DNA from 3 places in the Halomonas sp. SCS19 genome. Region 3 is predicted to be linked to each of the others. Evidence: predicted binding sites of a transcription regulator. Region 3 holds the regulator's gene; each other region holds the start of a gene.
What was found. Region 3 encodes sigma-54, which starts transcription at its own class of promoters, with help from an activator protein. Its sites were predicted from a motif close to TGGCACNNNNNTTGCTNT; they were not measured.
Positions count from the first base shown of each region.

Region 1: the regulator sigma-54 is predicted to act here: its motif matches at 2,742-2,759, upstream of hmpA (NO-inducible flavohemoprotein).
Region 2: the regulator sigma-54 is predicted to act here: its motif matches at 2,447-2,464, upstream of NFH97_RS17745 (urease accessory protein UreD).

Region 1 covers NZ_JAMSHN010000001.1:2,308,183-2,312,888, reverse strand. The annotation lists gene NFH97_RS10000 (NnrS family protein) at 1-689, opposite strand, end outside; gene norR (nitric oxide reductase transcriptional regulator NorR) at 876-2,465, opposite strand; gene hmpA (NO-inducible flavohemoprotein) at 2,955-4,139, shown strand; gene NFH97_RS09985 (tripartite tricarboxylate transporter permease) at 4,244-4,706, opposite strand, start outside.
Region 2 covers NZ_JAMSHN010000001.1:4,100,603-4,105,308, reverse strand. The annotation lists gene ureC (urease subunit alpha) at 1-661, opposite strand, end outside; gene NFH97_RS17755 (urease subunit beta) at 658-1,011, opposite strand; gene ureA (urease subunit gamma) at 1,086-1,388, opposite strand; gene NFH97_RS17745 (urease accessory protein UreD) at 1,450-2,373, opposite strand; gene urtE (urea ABC transporter ATP-binding subunit UrtE) at 2,630-3,328, opposite strand; gene urtD (urea ABC transporter ATP-binding protein UrtD) at 3,468-4,301, opposite strand; gene urtC (urea ABC transporter permease subunit UrtC) at 4,298-4,706, opposite strand, start outside.
Region 3 covers NZ_JAMSHN010000001.1:239,104-243,809, forward strand. The annotation lists gene lptB (LPS export ABC transporter ATP-binding protein) at 1-688, shown strand, start outside; gene NFH97_RS01025 (RNA polymerase factor sigma-54) at 959-2,371, shown strand; gene hpf (ribosome hibernation-promoting factor, HPF/YfiA family) at 2,531-2,839, shown strand; gene ptsN (PTS IIA-like nitrogen regulatory protein PtsN) at 2,845-3,330, shown strand; gene rapZ (RNase adapter RapZ) at 3,384-4,265, shown strand; gene NFH97_RS01045 (HPr family phosphocarrier protein) at 4,268-4,537, shown strand; gene NFH97_RS01050 (BUD32 family EKC/KEOPS complex subunit) at 4,589-4,706, shown strand, end outside.

The sequences.
Region 1 (4,706 bases), 2.1 Mb from region 3:
AGGGTGCGTGTAACCTGCAGCACCACCGCCAGCGCCAGGCTGCCGAGCGCCAGCCCCTCGAGCCAGGGCAGCGCCGGGCGGCGCTTCAGGCCCAGCCGGTTGGCGGTGAACATCGGGATCACCCGACCGCCCAGCACCCCCATAATCAGCGTTACCAGCAGCACCGCCAGGTAGGACGACTGGCGCACCAGCTCAGGGTCACCCTGGAGCACGCCCAGATGGCTGCCCAGGTTGGCACCGGCGAGGATCGCCAGCACCGGCACGAAGATCAGATTGCGCCAGCGCTTCGCCCGGATCACCATCACCGCCATCACGGCGCAGACGATCAGCAGAAAGCCGACGTCCAGCGCCATCACCAGCGCCTGTGGCAAGACCGGAAAGGCCAGCCCCAGCCGGGCCCCCAGCCACAGTGCGACGAGCCCCAGCAGCGGGGCGCCATGCAGCCCCCTGAGGCCGGTCCAGGTCTGCACCGCGGTCAGCAAGAACCCCGACACCACCGCCCCCACCACACCGAACAGCATCTCGTGCTGGTGCCACCACAGCATGCCCGCCCGGGGCGACAGCACGAAGATGCCGTGCCAGAAAGCGAGCCACACCAGCAGGGCCACCACGCTGAAGGCCGCCGCCAGCAGGAAGAAGGGACGAAAGGCGAGGCGCGCAAGAGGCAGACGAGCGGCGACGGATGACATGGCGAGTACCTGAGTAATTCACTTGGTCTTGTGAAGTCTGGCCCGCTTTGGACAACATCACCATGATGCACATCAAAGGCACTGCCGATGCCGCAAACCTGACTCACGCTGGCAAGCCCTGCATCCCCCAACCCAGCCCCAACCCCGCGACAGCCTCGCACGCCCTTGGCGATGACCAGGACAGAATCAGGCCTTTAGCCCCAGCCGCCGCGCCAGGCGATGCAGATTGCCGGGGTCCAGCCCCAGCCGGCGAGCCGCCCCTGCCCAGTTGCCTTCAGTGTCCAGGGCCTGCCGGATGCGCTCGCGCTGAAAGGCCTCGGTGGCCTCCCGCAGCGAGGGCTCTCGATCCAGCGCCTCGCCCGCTGGCCGATCGGCCGGCGACACGGCGCTTCGAGACGTGTCGCCTTGAGCTGCGGGCGAGTCGGTGGCCCGGGCTGTCGCCGGCGCCAGCCCCAGGTGTTCGACCTCGATGCGTACGCTACGGCGGCGAGCATCGGGCGTCCCGAGCACGTCCACCGAGGCCAATGCCAGCAGCGAGGCACGTGCCAGCAGCGACTCCAGCTCACGTACGTTGCCGGGCCAGTGCCAGGCCGCCAGCGACTCCCGCGCGGCCTCGCTCAGGCGCAGGTTGCCGACGCCGAGACGCACCCGGTTCTGCTCCAGGAAGTGTCCGACCAGCAGCGCCAGGTCCTCGGGACGCTGGCGCAGCGGGGGTACCTCCAGCGGAAAGGCGCTGAGCCGGTGATAGAGATCCTCGCGAAAGCGCCCCTGGGCGACCTCCAGGGCAAGATCCCGGTTGGTCACCGCGACCACCCGAACGTCGACATGCTGGAGCCGATCGCTGCCCAGCGGCTGGACCTCGCCTTCCTGCAGCACCCGCAACAGCTTCGGCTGCAGCTCCAGCGGCAGCTCCCCCACCTCGTCCAGCACCAGGGTGCCGCCGTCGGCCATCTGGAAGTGCCCGCGATGGTCGCTGGTTGCCCCGGAAAACGCCCCGCGCCGATGGCCGAACAGGGCGCTCTCGATCAACGAGGCCGGCAGCGCGGCGCAGTTCACCACCACCAGTGGCCCATCGGCACGTCGCGAGCCGTGATGGAGGGCATGGGCGATGCGCTCCTTGCCGACGCCGGTCTCGCCCAGCACCAGCACGCTCATGTCGGTGGCGGCGACCAGTTCCACCGAGGCCATCAGCTTGCGCATGGCGCCACTGCGCCAGCCGGTCAGCCGACGCGGCAACTGGCCGTGGTCATCGCGCTGCAGGGCGAGCTGCAGGCGGGCGCCGTCCAGACGCCGAGACAGCCGCAGGCAGGTGCCCAGCAACTCGGCCGCCGCCAGCAGGCCCTGGTCATCCAGCTCGGCCAGCGCCCCCGGGATCAGGGCGTCCAGGGTGACCATGCCGATCAGCTCATCACCGTCGCGCAACGCCACCCCCAGACAGTCATGGACAGGGCTGAGACCGTCATCCAGCAGTCCGTCGTAGGGATCAGGAAGGGGCGAGTCCGCGGCAAAGCGGCAGACCCCCGGCGCCTCGGCGATGGCGGCGAGGCGAGGATGCTCGCTCAAGGCGAAGGTCCTGCCGGCCACGCCCTCGGGCAGGCCGATGGTGGCCACCGGCCTGAGACCGGAGCCCTGCGCCACCAGCAGCGCGCTGGCATCCGCCGCGGTGGGGGCCACCAGTGATTCGAGCACGCCCTGCCAGGCCTCGGCGAGCTCGGGGCCCTGCTCATCGCCCAGGCGCTGCAGCAGGGCACGCAGGCGTCGTAGAAAGCTGACCACCTCGAATGTCCTTTTGACTATCAACAGTGTCAAAACGATAGCACTTGTAGTGTCAGATCGACATGCAACCTCGATCTCGTTCACAAGAGGTACCACTGGCCTGGGCGAATACCGGGACAGAATCGGGTCGGGAACGTGGCCGGGAACCGGGCCAGAAAAAAGGAGCCGGGTAGCGTGACCAGCGCTCTCGACAAGCGCCCTGTGGATCCACACTGCCCGCTCGTTACCCGCTCTGGATCACCCGCACTGTGGCAAGTTGGCGCACCTCAAGCGAAGCGGCATATCGCTTGCTCCATACAGGGTACAGAAAGGCGACGAGCGATACGCCCCGACCCCGTGGTAGCACCGAAGGTGTCGAGGCATATCAACCGATGCTCTGTTCACAAGCTGTAGAGAAAAAGTAGGCCCAAACGAGCCAGGCCTCCGACGCGGTGAGGGTTTTTTGCCACAGTGGGAGCGCGCTGCGCCATATCCCTGACAGGAGACGCCATGACCACCGCTGCCCAAGACGCCATCATCGATGCCACCGCCCCTCTGGTCGCCGAACATCTGGACGCCATCACCGCCCGTTTCTATCCGCTGATGTTCGAGCGCTACCCGGAGGTCAAGGCAGTGTTCAACCAGGCCCACCAGGCCGACGGTGGCCAGCCGAAGGCGCTGGCGCGAGGGGTGCTGGCCTATGTCGGCCTGCGCCGCCAGCCCCAGGAGGTCATCGACTCGATGCAGACGGTGATCAGCAAGCACGTCTCGCTGGGCATCCAGCCCGAGCAGTACCCCATCGTCGGCGAATGCCTGATGGCCGCCATCGGAGAGGTGCTGGGCGAGGTGGTGACGCCGGAGATCGCCGACGCCTGGACGGCCCTGTACAACGACCTGGCCGCGCTGCTGATCGCCGCCGAAGCCGAGCGCTACCAGGCCTTCGCCGAGCGCCCCGGCGGCTGGCGTGGACTGCGCGAGTTTCGTGTCGCCCAGATCCAGCGCGAGTGCGAGGTGATTCGCTCCTTCACCCTGGAGCCGGTCGACGGCCAGCCGGTGGCCGACGCTGAGCCCGGCCAGTACATCGGCTTGCGTCTGGCGGTGGACGAGGCAATCGTGCATCGCCACTACAGCCTGTCCGGCAGCCCCAACGGCCGTAGCTATCGCATCTCGGTGAAACAGGAGCCGGGCGGTCTGGTCAGCAACTTCCTGCATCAGCAGATGCGCGTCGGCGACACCCTGGAACTGCTGCCCCCCGCCGGTGAGCTGACCTTGGACGATGGCGACGCGCCGGTGATGCTGATCAGCGGCGGTGTCGGCCAGACACCGATGCTGCCGCTGGCGCGCCAGGCCCTGGCCCAGGGACGCCGGGTCTGCTACGTCCACGCTGCCCGGAACATCGACCACCACGCCTTCCGTGGCGAGGTCGAGGCCCTTGCCCGAGACTATCCGCAACTGCTGACCCGGGTCTGCGCCTACGAGGAAGGCGACGGCGGCGACATCAAGGGCCGCCTCGAGCGTGAGCTGCTGGCCCGCCTGCTGCCCGGCGGCGACGCCCAGTGCTACTTCGTCGGCCCGCCGCCCTTCATGAGCGCCATCGACAGCCATCTGGCAGAACTGGGTATCCCCGAGCAGCGCCGTCACTACGAGCACTTCGGCCCCTCTCGTCCGCTCAGCAACAGCAATAGCGTCGCCTGACAAGCACGTCTGACCGTCGCGTTCCACTCAGCCCACCACGACAAGGCCGCGCCCGAGGGCGCGGCCTTGTCGTGTCTTGCGGCGGTCGCTCACTGGCCAGGACATCAGGCGTGCTGTCGCGCCTCGGGCTTTCTCACCACCATGAAGTAGTAGAACACCCCGGTCAGCGCCAGGAAGAACAGGCTGTCGGGACTGGTGAGGAAGATCAGCGGGTTGCCGTCGGACAGCGACAGCGAGCGTCGGCAGTATTCCTCCAGGCTCGGGCCGAGCACGAAGCCGAGCAGCAGGCAGGCCACCGGATAGCCCTGACGCCGCAGCAGGAAGGCGAGCACCCCGAACACCAGCGCCAGTCCCATCTGGAAGATCGAGTAGGTGGCCACGTAGCAGCCGACCAGCGCGATCACCGCGATGCTGGCGTAGAGCACATCGCGGCGGATCGAGACGATGCGCACGAACCAGGGCCCCAGCACGTAGAGCGTCAGCGGCACCATCACCAGGGCCGCCACCAGCAGCGCCATGAACATCGGTGCCACCAGCGCAAGCTGGCTGTCGAGGAACTGTGGCCCG
Region 2 (4,706 bases), 3.9 Mb from region 3:
AGTCCTCGTGCAGCTTGAGCCCCATGGCGCCCGCTTCGATCTGGGCCTCCAGCGCCTCAGGCAGGCTGGCGTTGCCCTTGCCGAGCAGACCGATGTTCATCGGCAGGCTGTCGCAGGCCTTGAGCATCTGATGGATGTGCCAGGCCCCCGGCGTGCAGGTGGTGGCGTTCGATCCGGTGGCAGGCCCGGTACCGCCCCCCAGCATGGTGGTGATGCCGCTGGCCAGGGCCTCGTCCACCAGCTGCGGACAGATGAAGTGCACGTGGGCGTCGATGGCGCCGGCGGTGAGGATCTTGCCCTCGCCGGCAATGACCTCGGTGCCGGGTCCGATCACGATGGTGACGTCCGGCTGGGTGTCTGGATTGCCGGCCTTGCCGATGGCGGCGATGCGCCCCGCCTGGAGGCCCACGTCGGCCTTGACGATGCCCCACCAGTCAAGGATCAGGGCATTGGTGATGACGGTGTCCATCACCGTCTGGTCGAGACGCTGGCTCTGCCCCATACCGTCACGAATGACCTTGCCACCACCGAACTTGACCTCGTCGCCGTAGTGGGTGGCGTCCTTCTCTACCTCGATCCACAGCTCGGTGTCTCCCAGGCGCACCCGGTCGCCGACGGTGGGGCCATAGATGTCGGCATAAGCCTGACGACTGATCTTCATCGGGCGTCCTCCTGACCGCTGTCGCCGCTGTGCGCGCCCGCATCGTCCAGCGCGCCCATGACTTCACCGCGAAAGCCGTAGATGTGACGACGTCCGGCGAAGCTCACCAGGGTGACCTCACGGCTCTGCCCCGGCTCGAAGCGCACCGCGCTGCCGGCGGCCACGTCCAGACGAAAGCCCCGCGCCCTGTCGCGATCGAACGCCAGTGCCGGGTTGGTCTCGGCGAAGTGATAGTGGGATCCGACCTGAATCGGTCGATCTCCGCGATTGGCCACCTCCAGCGTGACCCTGTCGCGACCCTCGCACAGGGCGATGTCACCGTCCTTCAGTTGGTATTCTCCGGGGATCATCCCGCGCCCTCCCTATTGGTATCAGCCTATGAGCCTGTCGCGTCGCCCCCGGATCAAGCCGGGGCCTGGCAACCTCACGAGATCGGGTTGTGCACCGTCACCAGCTTGGTGCCGTCGGGAAAGGTGGCCTCGACCTGCACCTCGTCGACCATTTCCGCCACCCCTTCCATTACCTCGTCACGCCCCAGTATCTGGCGCCCTCGGCTCATCATCTCGGCCACACTCAGGCCTTCCCGGGCACCCTCCATGATCTCGCAGCTGATCAAGGCCACCGCCTCGGGATAGTTCAGCTTGAGCCCCTTGGCGCGTCGCCGCTCGGCCACCAGGCCAGCGGTAAACAGCAGAAGCTTGTCCTTGTCACGCGGTGTCAGCTCCATCCTTTCATCCTCGATGTTGGTCAGGGTGGCCAGGGGTCGCCTGTCCCGCCCGGCATGACATTCAGGTAAACCAGATGCGCGGCACACAGGCCTCGCGATCCATCAGCATCGGACGCAGCAACGTCCAAGCCGCCTCGCACAGCGACCAGGCCTCGCGCCGCGAGTGACCGAGGTAGCGCAGCAGCAGGACGCCATCACGTACGGTGACGGCCCAGCGCTCGGCTTCACCAGCGCCGGGACTGCCGGCAAGGTCATTCCCTCCCTGCCCCAACCCTTGGCGCAGACGTTCGATCGCCGCGGACTCGTCTTCGAGCCCGACCGCCCACAGGGTTGCCTGAACGCTGCACCCTCGCTGCCCCCAGGCGCCGTGAAAACGACGATGGTCAGGGTCGAGGGGCTGGCGCTCGATCCACAGTGGTCGTCCGTCCCGGGATAACCGGAAGCGCTGTTCGAGGTGGCCGCTGGCAAACGGCAGGTCACTGGCCGGCCGGCCCAGCGCCAGCACCTCCCAGCCCAGGCAGCGGGCGCTGCCGGAAAGCTCGATCTCGGTGGCCTGCACCCCTCGCGAGCCGTCGAAGGCGATGGTTTCCTGGGGCAACCACTCGAGCAGCCCGCCCTCCTCGACCACCAGACGAGTGCGCTGGGACCAGGCCACGGCGTTGCGGTCGGCCCGATACAGCTTGTTGGCCGCCGGTGTGGTCAGCAGCGCCCGCGCCCCCGCGCCCACCCGCGCCTGGATATCCAGGATATCGCCGCTGACCAGGCCCCCCGGGGGATGCAGCAGATAGACGTGGCAGGTGCCGTCGCGGCCTTCGGGATAGAAGGGACGCTGCACCCGCAGGGGACCGCGATGATCCACTCGATAGAGGCGAGTGGCCTGGCCATCATGGCGAAAGCCGAGATCGAGGCTGGCCTCCCAGCGCCGTCCCGCGTCGAAGCGATGGCCGTGCCGATCGGTCAAATCCTGTGTTGTCTGCGCGCTCATGGCTCTCCCGGGCGGTCCGTCGAGTCGGCGTGGCAAGCGAAAGTAAAAAAGGCCACCACCATTGCCCAATCAAGGTGCAAGCCCCGTACCAGCTTCTCAAATCTCTATTTTTCTACTTATTTTTCAATTTCTTATAAAACAGCCAAGGGTTGCACCAGAGAAAAGCACGCCTTTGGTCGCGCACAACAAAAGTGCGCAACCTTACGATTGCGCACCATTGATGTGCAGCGATTCATCCTGATTGACGCGCTACCGCTCAGACGGTCAGGTAGCGCTTCACCACGGCGTCGTCGAGCTCACCGATATCACCGACGGCGACTCTCCGCCCGCGATCGAGGATGGCGAAGTGGTCGGCGAAGCGACGGGCAAAGGGCAGTTTCTGCTCCACCAGCAGCACGGTCAGCCCATCATCGGCGATCAACCGACGGATGACTTCGCCGATCTGGGCGACGATATTGGGCTGGATGCCCTCCCCCGGCTCGTCGAGGATCAACAGCTTCGGCTCGATCACCAGGGCGCGCCCGATCGCCAGCTGCTGCTGCTGACCGCCGGACAAATCGCCGCCCCGCCGGTGACGCATCTCCTTGAGCACCGGGAACAGCTCATAGATGCGTTCAGGCACCTGGCGCAGGCCATCACCACGGGCGGCAAGGCCAGTGCGCAGATTCTCCTCCACCGTCATCAGCGGAAAAATCTGGCGTCCCTGGGGCACATAGCCCACGCCCAGGCGTGAGCGATCCTCGAGGCGACGCTTCTCCAGCGCGACACCGTCGGCGTAGTGAAGCTCACCGCCGGTGATCGGCACCTCGCCCATGATCGCCTTCATCAGGGTGGTCTTGCCGACGCCATTGCGACCCAGCACGCAGGTACAGGCCGCCCTGGGCACGTCGAGATCGAGATCCCACAGGGTGTGGCTCTCGCCATAGAACTGATTGAGCCCGCGAATGCTCAGCATCGATCCACCTCCTTGCCCATCTCCTGCACCCACCGGCCGCAGACCTTCGCCCACAGCGTGGCCAGCCTGCCGCGGGATGCGCTGTCCGCCCAGTACAGCGCTCTTACCGAAGGCTGTTGAGGTACTCGCTCCAGTCCGATCATGCCGCCTCCTCGTCGCCACCCAGGTAGACCTCGATCACCCTGGGGTCGCTTGCCACCTTGTCCATACTGCCCTCGGCCAGCACCGAGCCCTGATGCAGCACCGTTACAGTGCGGGCGATCGAACGCACAAAGCCCATGTCGTGCTCCACCACCACCACCGAGTGCTTGCCGGCGAGGCTCAATAACAGCTCTGCGGTACGCTCCATCTCCTGCTCGGTCATCCCCGCCACCGGCTCGTCGACCAGCAACAGTCGAGGGCGCTGCATCAACAGCATGCCGATCTCGAGCCACTGCTTCTGTCCGTGGGACAGGATGCCCGCCTGGCGGCGACTGAGCGACGCCAGGCCCACCGTCTCGAGCACCTCCTCGATTCGCGCCAGCACCTCCCCGGTCATGCGCGCCTTGAGCGTCGGCCACAGACTCTTGTCCATGGCCATCGCCAGCTCGAGGTTCTCGAACACCGTCAGCGCCTCGAACACCGTGGGCTTCTGGAACTTGCGCCCGATGCCGAGCCGGGCGATCTCCGGCTCGTTCTTGGTCAACAGGTTGTGGCGGCTGCCGAACCACACGCTACCCTGATCCGGGCGCGTCTTGCCGGTGATGATGTCCATCATGGTGGTCTTGCCGGCACCGTTGGGGCCGATGATGCAGCGCAGTTCGCCGTCGTCGATGGTCAGGTTGAGATCATTGATGGCCTTGAAGCCGTCGAAGCTCACCGACACGTCCTCGAGATAGAGAATCGGGCCGTGGCGCACGTCGACCGGCGATTGTTCCGGGACCAGGAAGTCGAAGACCCGATCGCGATCGGCCAGGCTCTGAAGAAAGCTCATGGGGTGGCCTCCCTGGGGGTTGCATCCAGCGTGTCGGTTGGCGTGTCGGTTGGCGTGTCACTGTCATCGTCGCTGCCTTGCTGGCGAGAGCGTGACAAAAGCCCGGCGATGCCCTGGGGCAGCAGCACCGTCACCAGCACGAACAGCGCACCGAGCGCGAACAGCCAGGCCTCCGGCATCACCCCGGTGAACACGCTCTTGGCGTAGTTCACCGCCAGCGCACCGATCACCGCGCCATAGAGGGTGGCACGGCCACCCAGGGCCACCCACACCACCACCTCGATGGAGAACAGTGGCGAGAACTCGCTGGGGTTGATGATGCCCACCTGGGGCACATAGAGCGCGCCGGCGACCCCAGCCAGCATGGCCGAGACGACGAACACGAAGAGCTGATAGCGCTCCACC
Region 3 (4,706 bases):
CAAGAAGCGTCGCGTCGTCCAGGACATCAGCCTGTCGATCGAGCAGGGCAGCATCGTCGGTCTGCTGGGCCCCAACGGGGCCGGCAAGACCACCTCCTTCTACATGATCGTCGGCCTGGTCAGAGCCGACGCCGGCAGCATCAGCATCGATGATCGGGACCTGAGCCGCGCGGCCATGCATCAGCGCGCGCTGGCCGGTATCGGCTACCTGCCTCAGGAGGCTTCGATCTTTCGCAAGCTGTCGGTGGCCGACAACATCATGGCGATCCTCGAGACCCGCAAGGACCTCGACCGCGAGGGCCGAGAAGCACGTCTCGAGCAACTCCTCGAGGACTTCCACGTCAGCCATATTCGCGACAACCCCGGCATGAGCCTGTCCGGCGGGGAGCGGCGCCGGGTCGAGATCGCCCGCGCCCTGGCCACCGAGCCGGCCTTTATCCTGCTCGATGAACCCTTCGCCGGGGTCGACCCGATCTCGGTGGGCGAGATCAAGTCCATCATTCGTCAACTCAAGGCCCGCGATATCGGCGTCCTGATCACCGATCACAACGTGCGCGAGACCCTCGATATCTGCGATCGTGCCTACATCGTCGGCGACGGCCAGATCATCGCCGAGGGCAGCGCCGAGTCCATCCTCGCCAACCAGCGCGTCAAGGAGGTCTACCTGGGCGAGAACTTCCGCCTTTAGACCGCAGGGCCGCCCGACAGCCGCAGTCGCATCAAGCGGCCGCAACACTTGCCAGCATCAGCATCCAACCGCCGGCCCCGAAAGGGTCGGCCTCACCTTGCACACAGGGCCTCCCTCGAAAGAAGCACCTCCCCCCCTACCAAGTTGTTCCACATCGACCTTTTCACTCCCTCCCACAGGTCAAAAAACACCAACTTGGCAAGATGCTTGCATGTCTGATGACTCGTCGTTAGGGTAAAGCCTTTCGACAACACTGGTGGATCCCGACCCATGGCCCTCAAGGCGTCACTGCAGCTGCGCATCGGTACCCAGCTGACCATGACCCCGCAACTGCAACAGGCGATCGGCCTGCTGCAGCTTTCGACCCTGGACCTGCGCCAGGAGGTCCAGCAGGCGCTGGAGGCCAACCCCATGCTCGAACTCGAGGACGAGTTCGGCGAACAGCAGACCAGGGAAGCCGTGGAAGATGACTGGGCGGATCAGATCCCCTCGGAGCTCAGTGTGGACAGCGACTGGTCCGACACCTACCAGGACCTGGGCACCACCCCCGCCGGTAGTGGCGAGGCGCCGGATTTCGAGCGCCAGGCAAGCTCCCAGTCACTGCACAGCCACCTGAGCTGGCAACTGGCGATGCTCGACGTCAGCGACCAGGAGCGCCTGATCGCCGAGAGCCTGCTCGACGCGGTCAACGCCGACGGCTATCTCGAGCAGACACTGGATGACATCGCCCAGGGGCTCGAGCAAGACGGTCGTCGCCCCCCTCCCCTCGCCGAGGTGGAGGCGGTGCTGGTTCGGCTGCAACAGTTCGAACCGACCGGAGTGTTCGCCCGCGACCTGCGCGAGTGTTTGATGCTGCAACTGGATAGTCTGCCTCGCGATACCGTCCTGCTGCCCCAGGCCGGACGACTGGTAAGACAGTTTCTCGAGGCGCTGGCCAGCGGCGACCGACGTCTGCTGAAGCGCCGGCTAGGACTCGATGACGACCAACTCGACAGCGTCATCGAGCTGATCCGAAGCCTCGACCCACGTCCCGGCAGCCAGTTCGGTGACAGCGATAACGACTACGTCATTCCCGACCTGGTGGTACGCCACACCGAAGAGGGCTGGCGCGTTGAACTCAATCCGGATGCAATGCCCCGACTGCGCATCCAGCCCGACTACGCTGCGCTGATTCGGCGCGCGGACAAGAGCCAGGACAACCAGTTCCTCAAGGACCACCTGCAGGAGGCGCGCTGGCTGATCAAGAGTCTGTCCAGCCGCAACGACACCTTGCTGAAGGTCGGCCGGGAAATCATGGTGCGTCAGATCGACTTCCTCGAGCAGGGAGAAGCGGCCATGAAACCGTTGGTGCTGGCCGATATCGCAGACAAGGTGGAGATGCACGAGTCCACCATCTCCCGCGTGACCACCCAGAAGTTCGTGCACACGCCTCGCGGCGTGTTCGAGTTGAAGTATTTTTTCTCGAGCCAGGTCGGCCAGGATGGCGACGCCCATTCCAGTACCGCCATTCGCGCCATGATCAAATCGTTGATTCAAAAGGAACCTGCCCGCAAACCTCTGTCGGACAGCAAACTGGTGGAATTGCTGGCGGAAGACGGCGTCAATGTCGCCAGACGCACCGTGGCAAAGTACCGGGAAGCCATGAATATTCCGTCTTCCAGCGAGCGCAAGCGACTGCGCTGAGGCCTTGCGCTGCGGCGTCGCTAGCCTAGTTATCGGGAAAGCGCAAGCACTTGAAATTTCGCATGACATCTGCGTCTTTCTGCGTAGCGTCGAGGGGGTTTGCAGGATCGGAAAAAGGGTTACAATCAAGCCACCACCCGAAAGAGCAAGGAGCCTGTCATGCAAGTCAACATCACCGGCCACCACGTCGAATTGACCGATCCCCTGCGTGACTACGTACAAGAGAAGCTCGCCCGTGTGGAGCGCCACTACGACAACATCACCAACGTCCAGGTGACCCTCTCGGTGGAAAAGGAACGCCAGCTGGCCGCCTGCACCCTTCACGCCGCCGGTGCCGACCTGCATGCCGAAGCGCAGGACGGCGACATGTATGCTGCTATCGACGCCCTTGCCGACAAGCTGGACCGCCAGCTGGTCAAGCACAAGGAAAAATCCCAAGCCCGCGCCCAAGGCGCCGGAATTCGCTGACTCTCATGACATTGGAAGCCATTCTCCCTCCCGAGCGCACATTGTTCGATGTCCCGGGAGGCAGCAAGAAGAGGGTGCTGGAGTTTTTCAGCACCTTCATTGCGCAGAACACCCCGAGCCTGGACAGCCAGGAGGTCTTCAGTCGGCTGATCGGACGTGAGCGCCTGGGCAGTACCGGCATCGGCAATGGCGTCGCCATTCCCCATGCCCGCAACCCCCACTGCAAGGCGCCCATCTCCGGCTTCCTCAAACTCGCGGAACCTGTCGACTTCGATGCCATCGATGGTGAGCCCGTCGATCTGGTGTTCGTGCTGCTGGTGCCGGAAGAGGCCGACGACGCCCATCTTGCCCTGCTCGGCCAGGTCGCTGGCGTCATGAACGACGCCGACACACGTCACCGTCTGCGCCACGCCAGCTCCCAGCGCGAGCTTCACGAGCGCCTGCAGGAAGCCATCCGCCAACAGGCGCCAGGGGACGACACTCCCTCCTGATCGCGGCCTTGCCTAGGCCATCAGCAATGGACGCCTGCCCAAGGAGACAGGACATGCAGCTCGTGATCATCAGTGGTCGCTCCGGCTCGGGAAAGTCCGTGGCCCTTCAGGCCCTGGAGGACCTGGGGTTCTACGCCATCGACAACCTTCCCGCGACCTTGCTGGGCGCCTTGGTGGACGAGCTGGAAAACGGTCATTCCCGCCGTATCGCCGTCAGCGTCGACGCCCGCAACCTGCCTGAGGCGCTGGAACGCTTCCCCGCCCAGCTGGCGTCCCTCAAGCAGAGTCCGATCGACTGCCAGGTGGTCTACCTGACCAGTGATGCGCGAATTCTGCTCGAGCGTTATTCCCACACGCGGCGCCGTCACCCGCTGACCCGTGATAGCGACATGACCCTGGCGGAAGCCATCGAGTCCGAACAGAAGGCCCTTTCGGGCATTCGAGACCTGGCCGATCTGGTCATCGACAGCTCTCGCCTGTCGGTACACGAACTGCGTTCGCGCATCGCCGAACAGGTCGCCGACCACCGCAGCGGCCAGTTGAGCCTGACCGTGGAGTCCTTCGGCTTCAAGCGTGGCGTGCCGCCGGATGCAGACATCGTGTTCGATGCCCGCTGTCTGCCCAACCCCTACTGGGAACCATCGCTGCGTGATGCCAATGGCTGCGATCCCAGCGTCATCGACTTCCTCGAACGCTATCAGGACGTCGCCGACATGAAACGCGACATTCTCGCCTGGGTGCGCACCTGGCTACCGCGCTATCAGCAAAGCCAGCGCAGCTACCTCACCGTGGCGGTGGGCTGCACCGGAGGACAGCATCGTTCGGTCTACCTGGCCGAGGGAATCGCCTCGGCCCTGGCCGACCAGCATCCCCGCGTCCGTCTACGCCACCGCGAACTCGGCCAGCAACGCCGACTGGACAGCGGAGGACTCTAGGCGTGGCCCGACGCACCCTGACCCTGACCAATCGTCGCGGCCTGCATGCACGCGCCGCGACTCGCCTGGTCACCTGCTGCCAACCCTTTGACGCCACCGTCACCGTCCACCATGGCAGCCGCTCGGGTGACGCCGCCAACATCATGTCGCTGCTGATGCTGGCCGCCCCCTGCGGTACGGAGCTGACCCTGGAGGCCGAAGGCAAGGACGCGGACGCGGTGCTGGACGCTCTGGAGGCACTGTTCGACGCACGCTTCGACGAAGACGCCTGACGTCTTACCTCTCCTTGTTTTGACCGCCACCCCCTGCCTGCCAAGGACGCCATGCAACTAATCCAGACCGGCAAGTACACCGAGGTCCACTACGACGCGGACCAGGACGCCTTCATCAAGACCTTCACGCCCAAGACCAGCGATCGCTGGCGCTACCGCCTGGGCATCC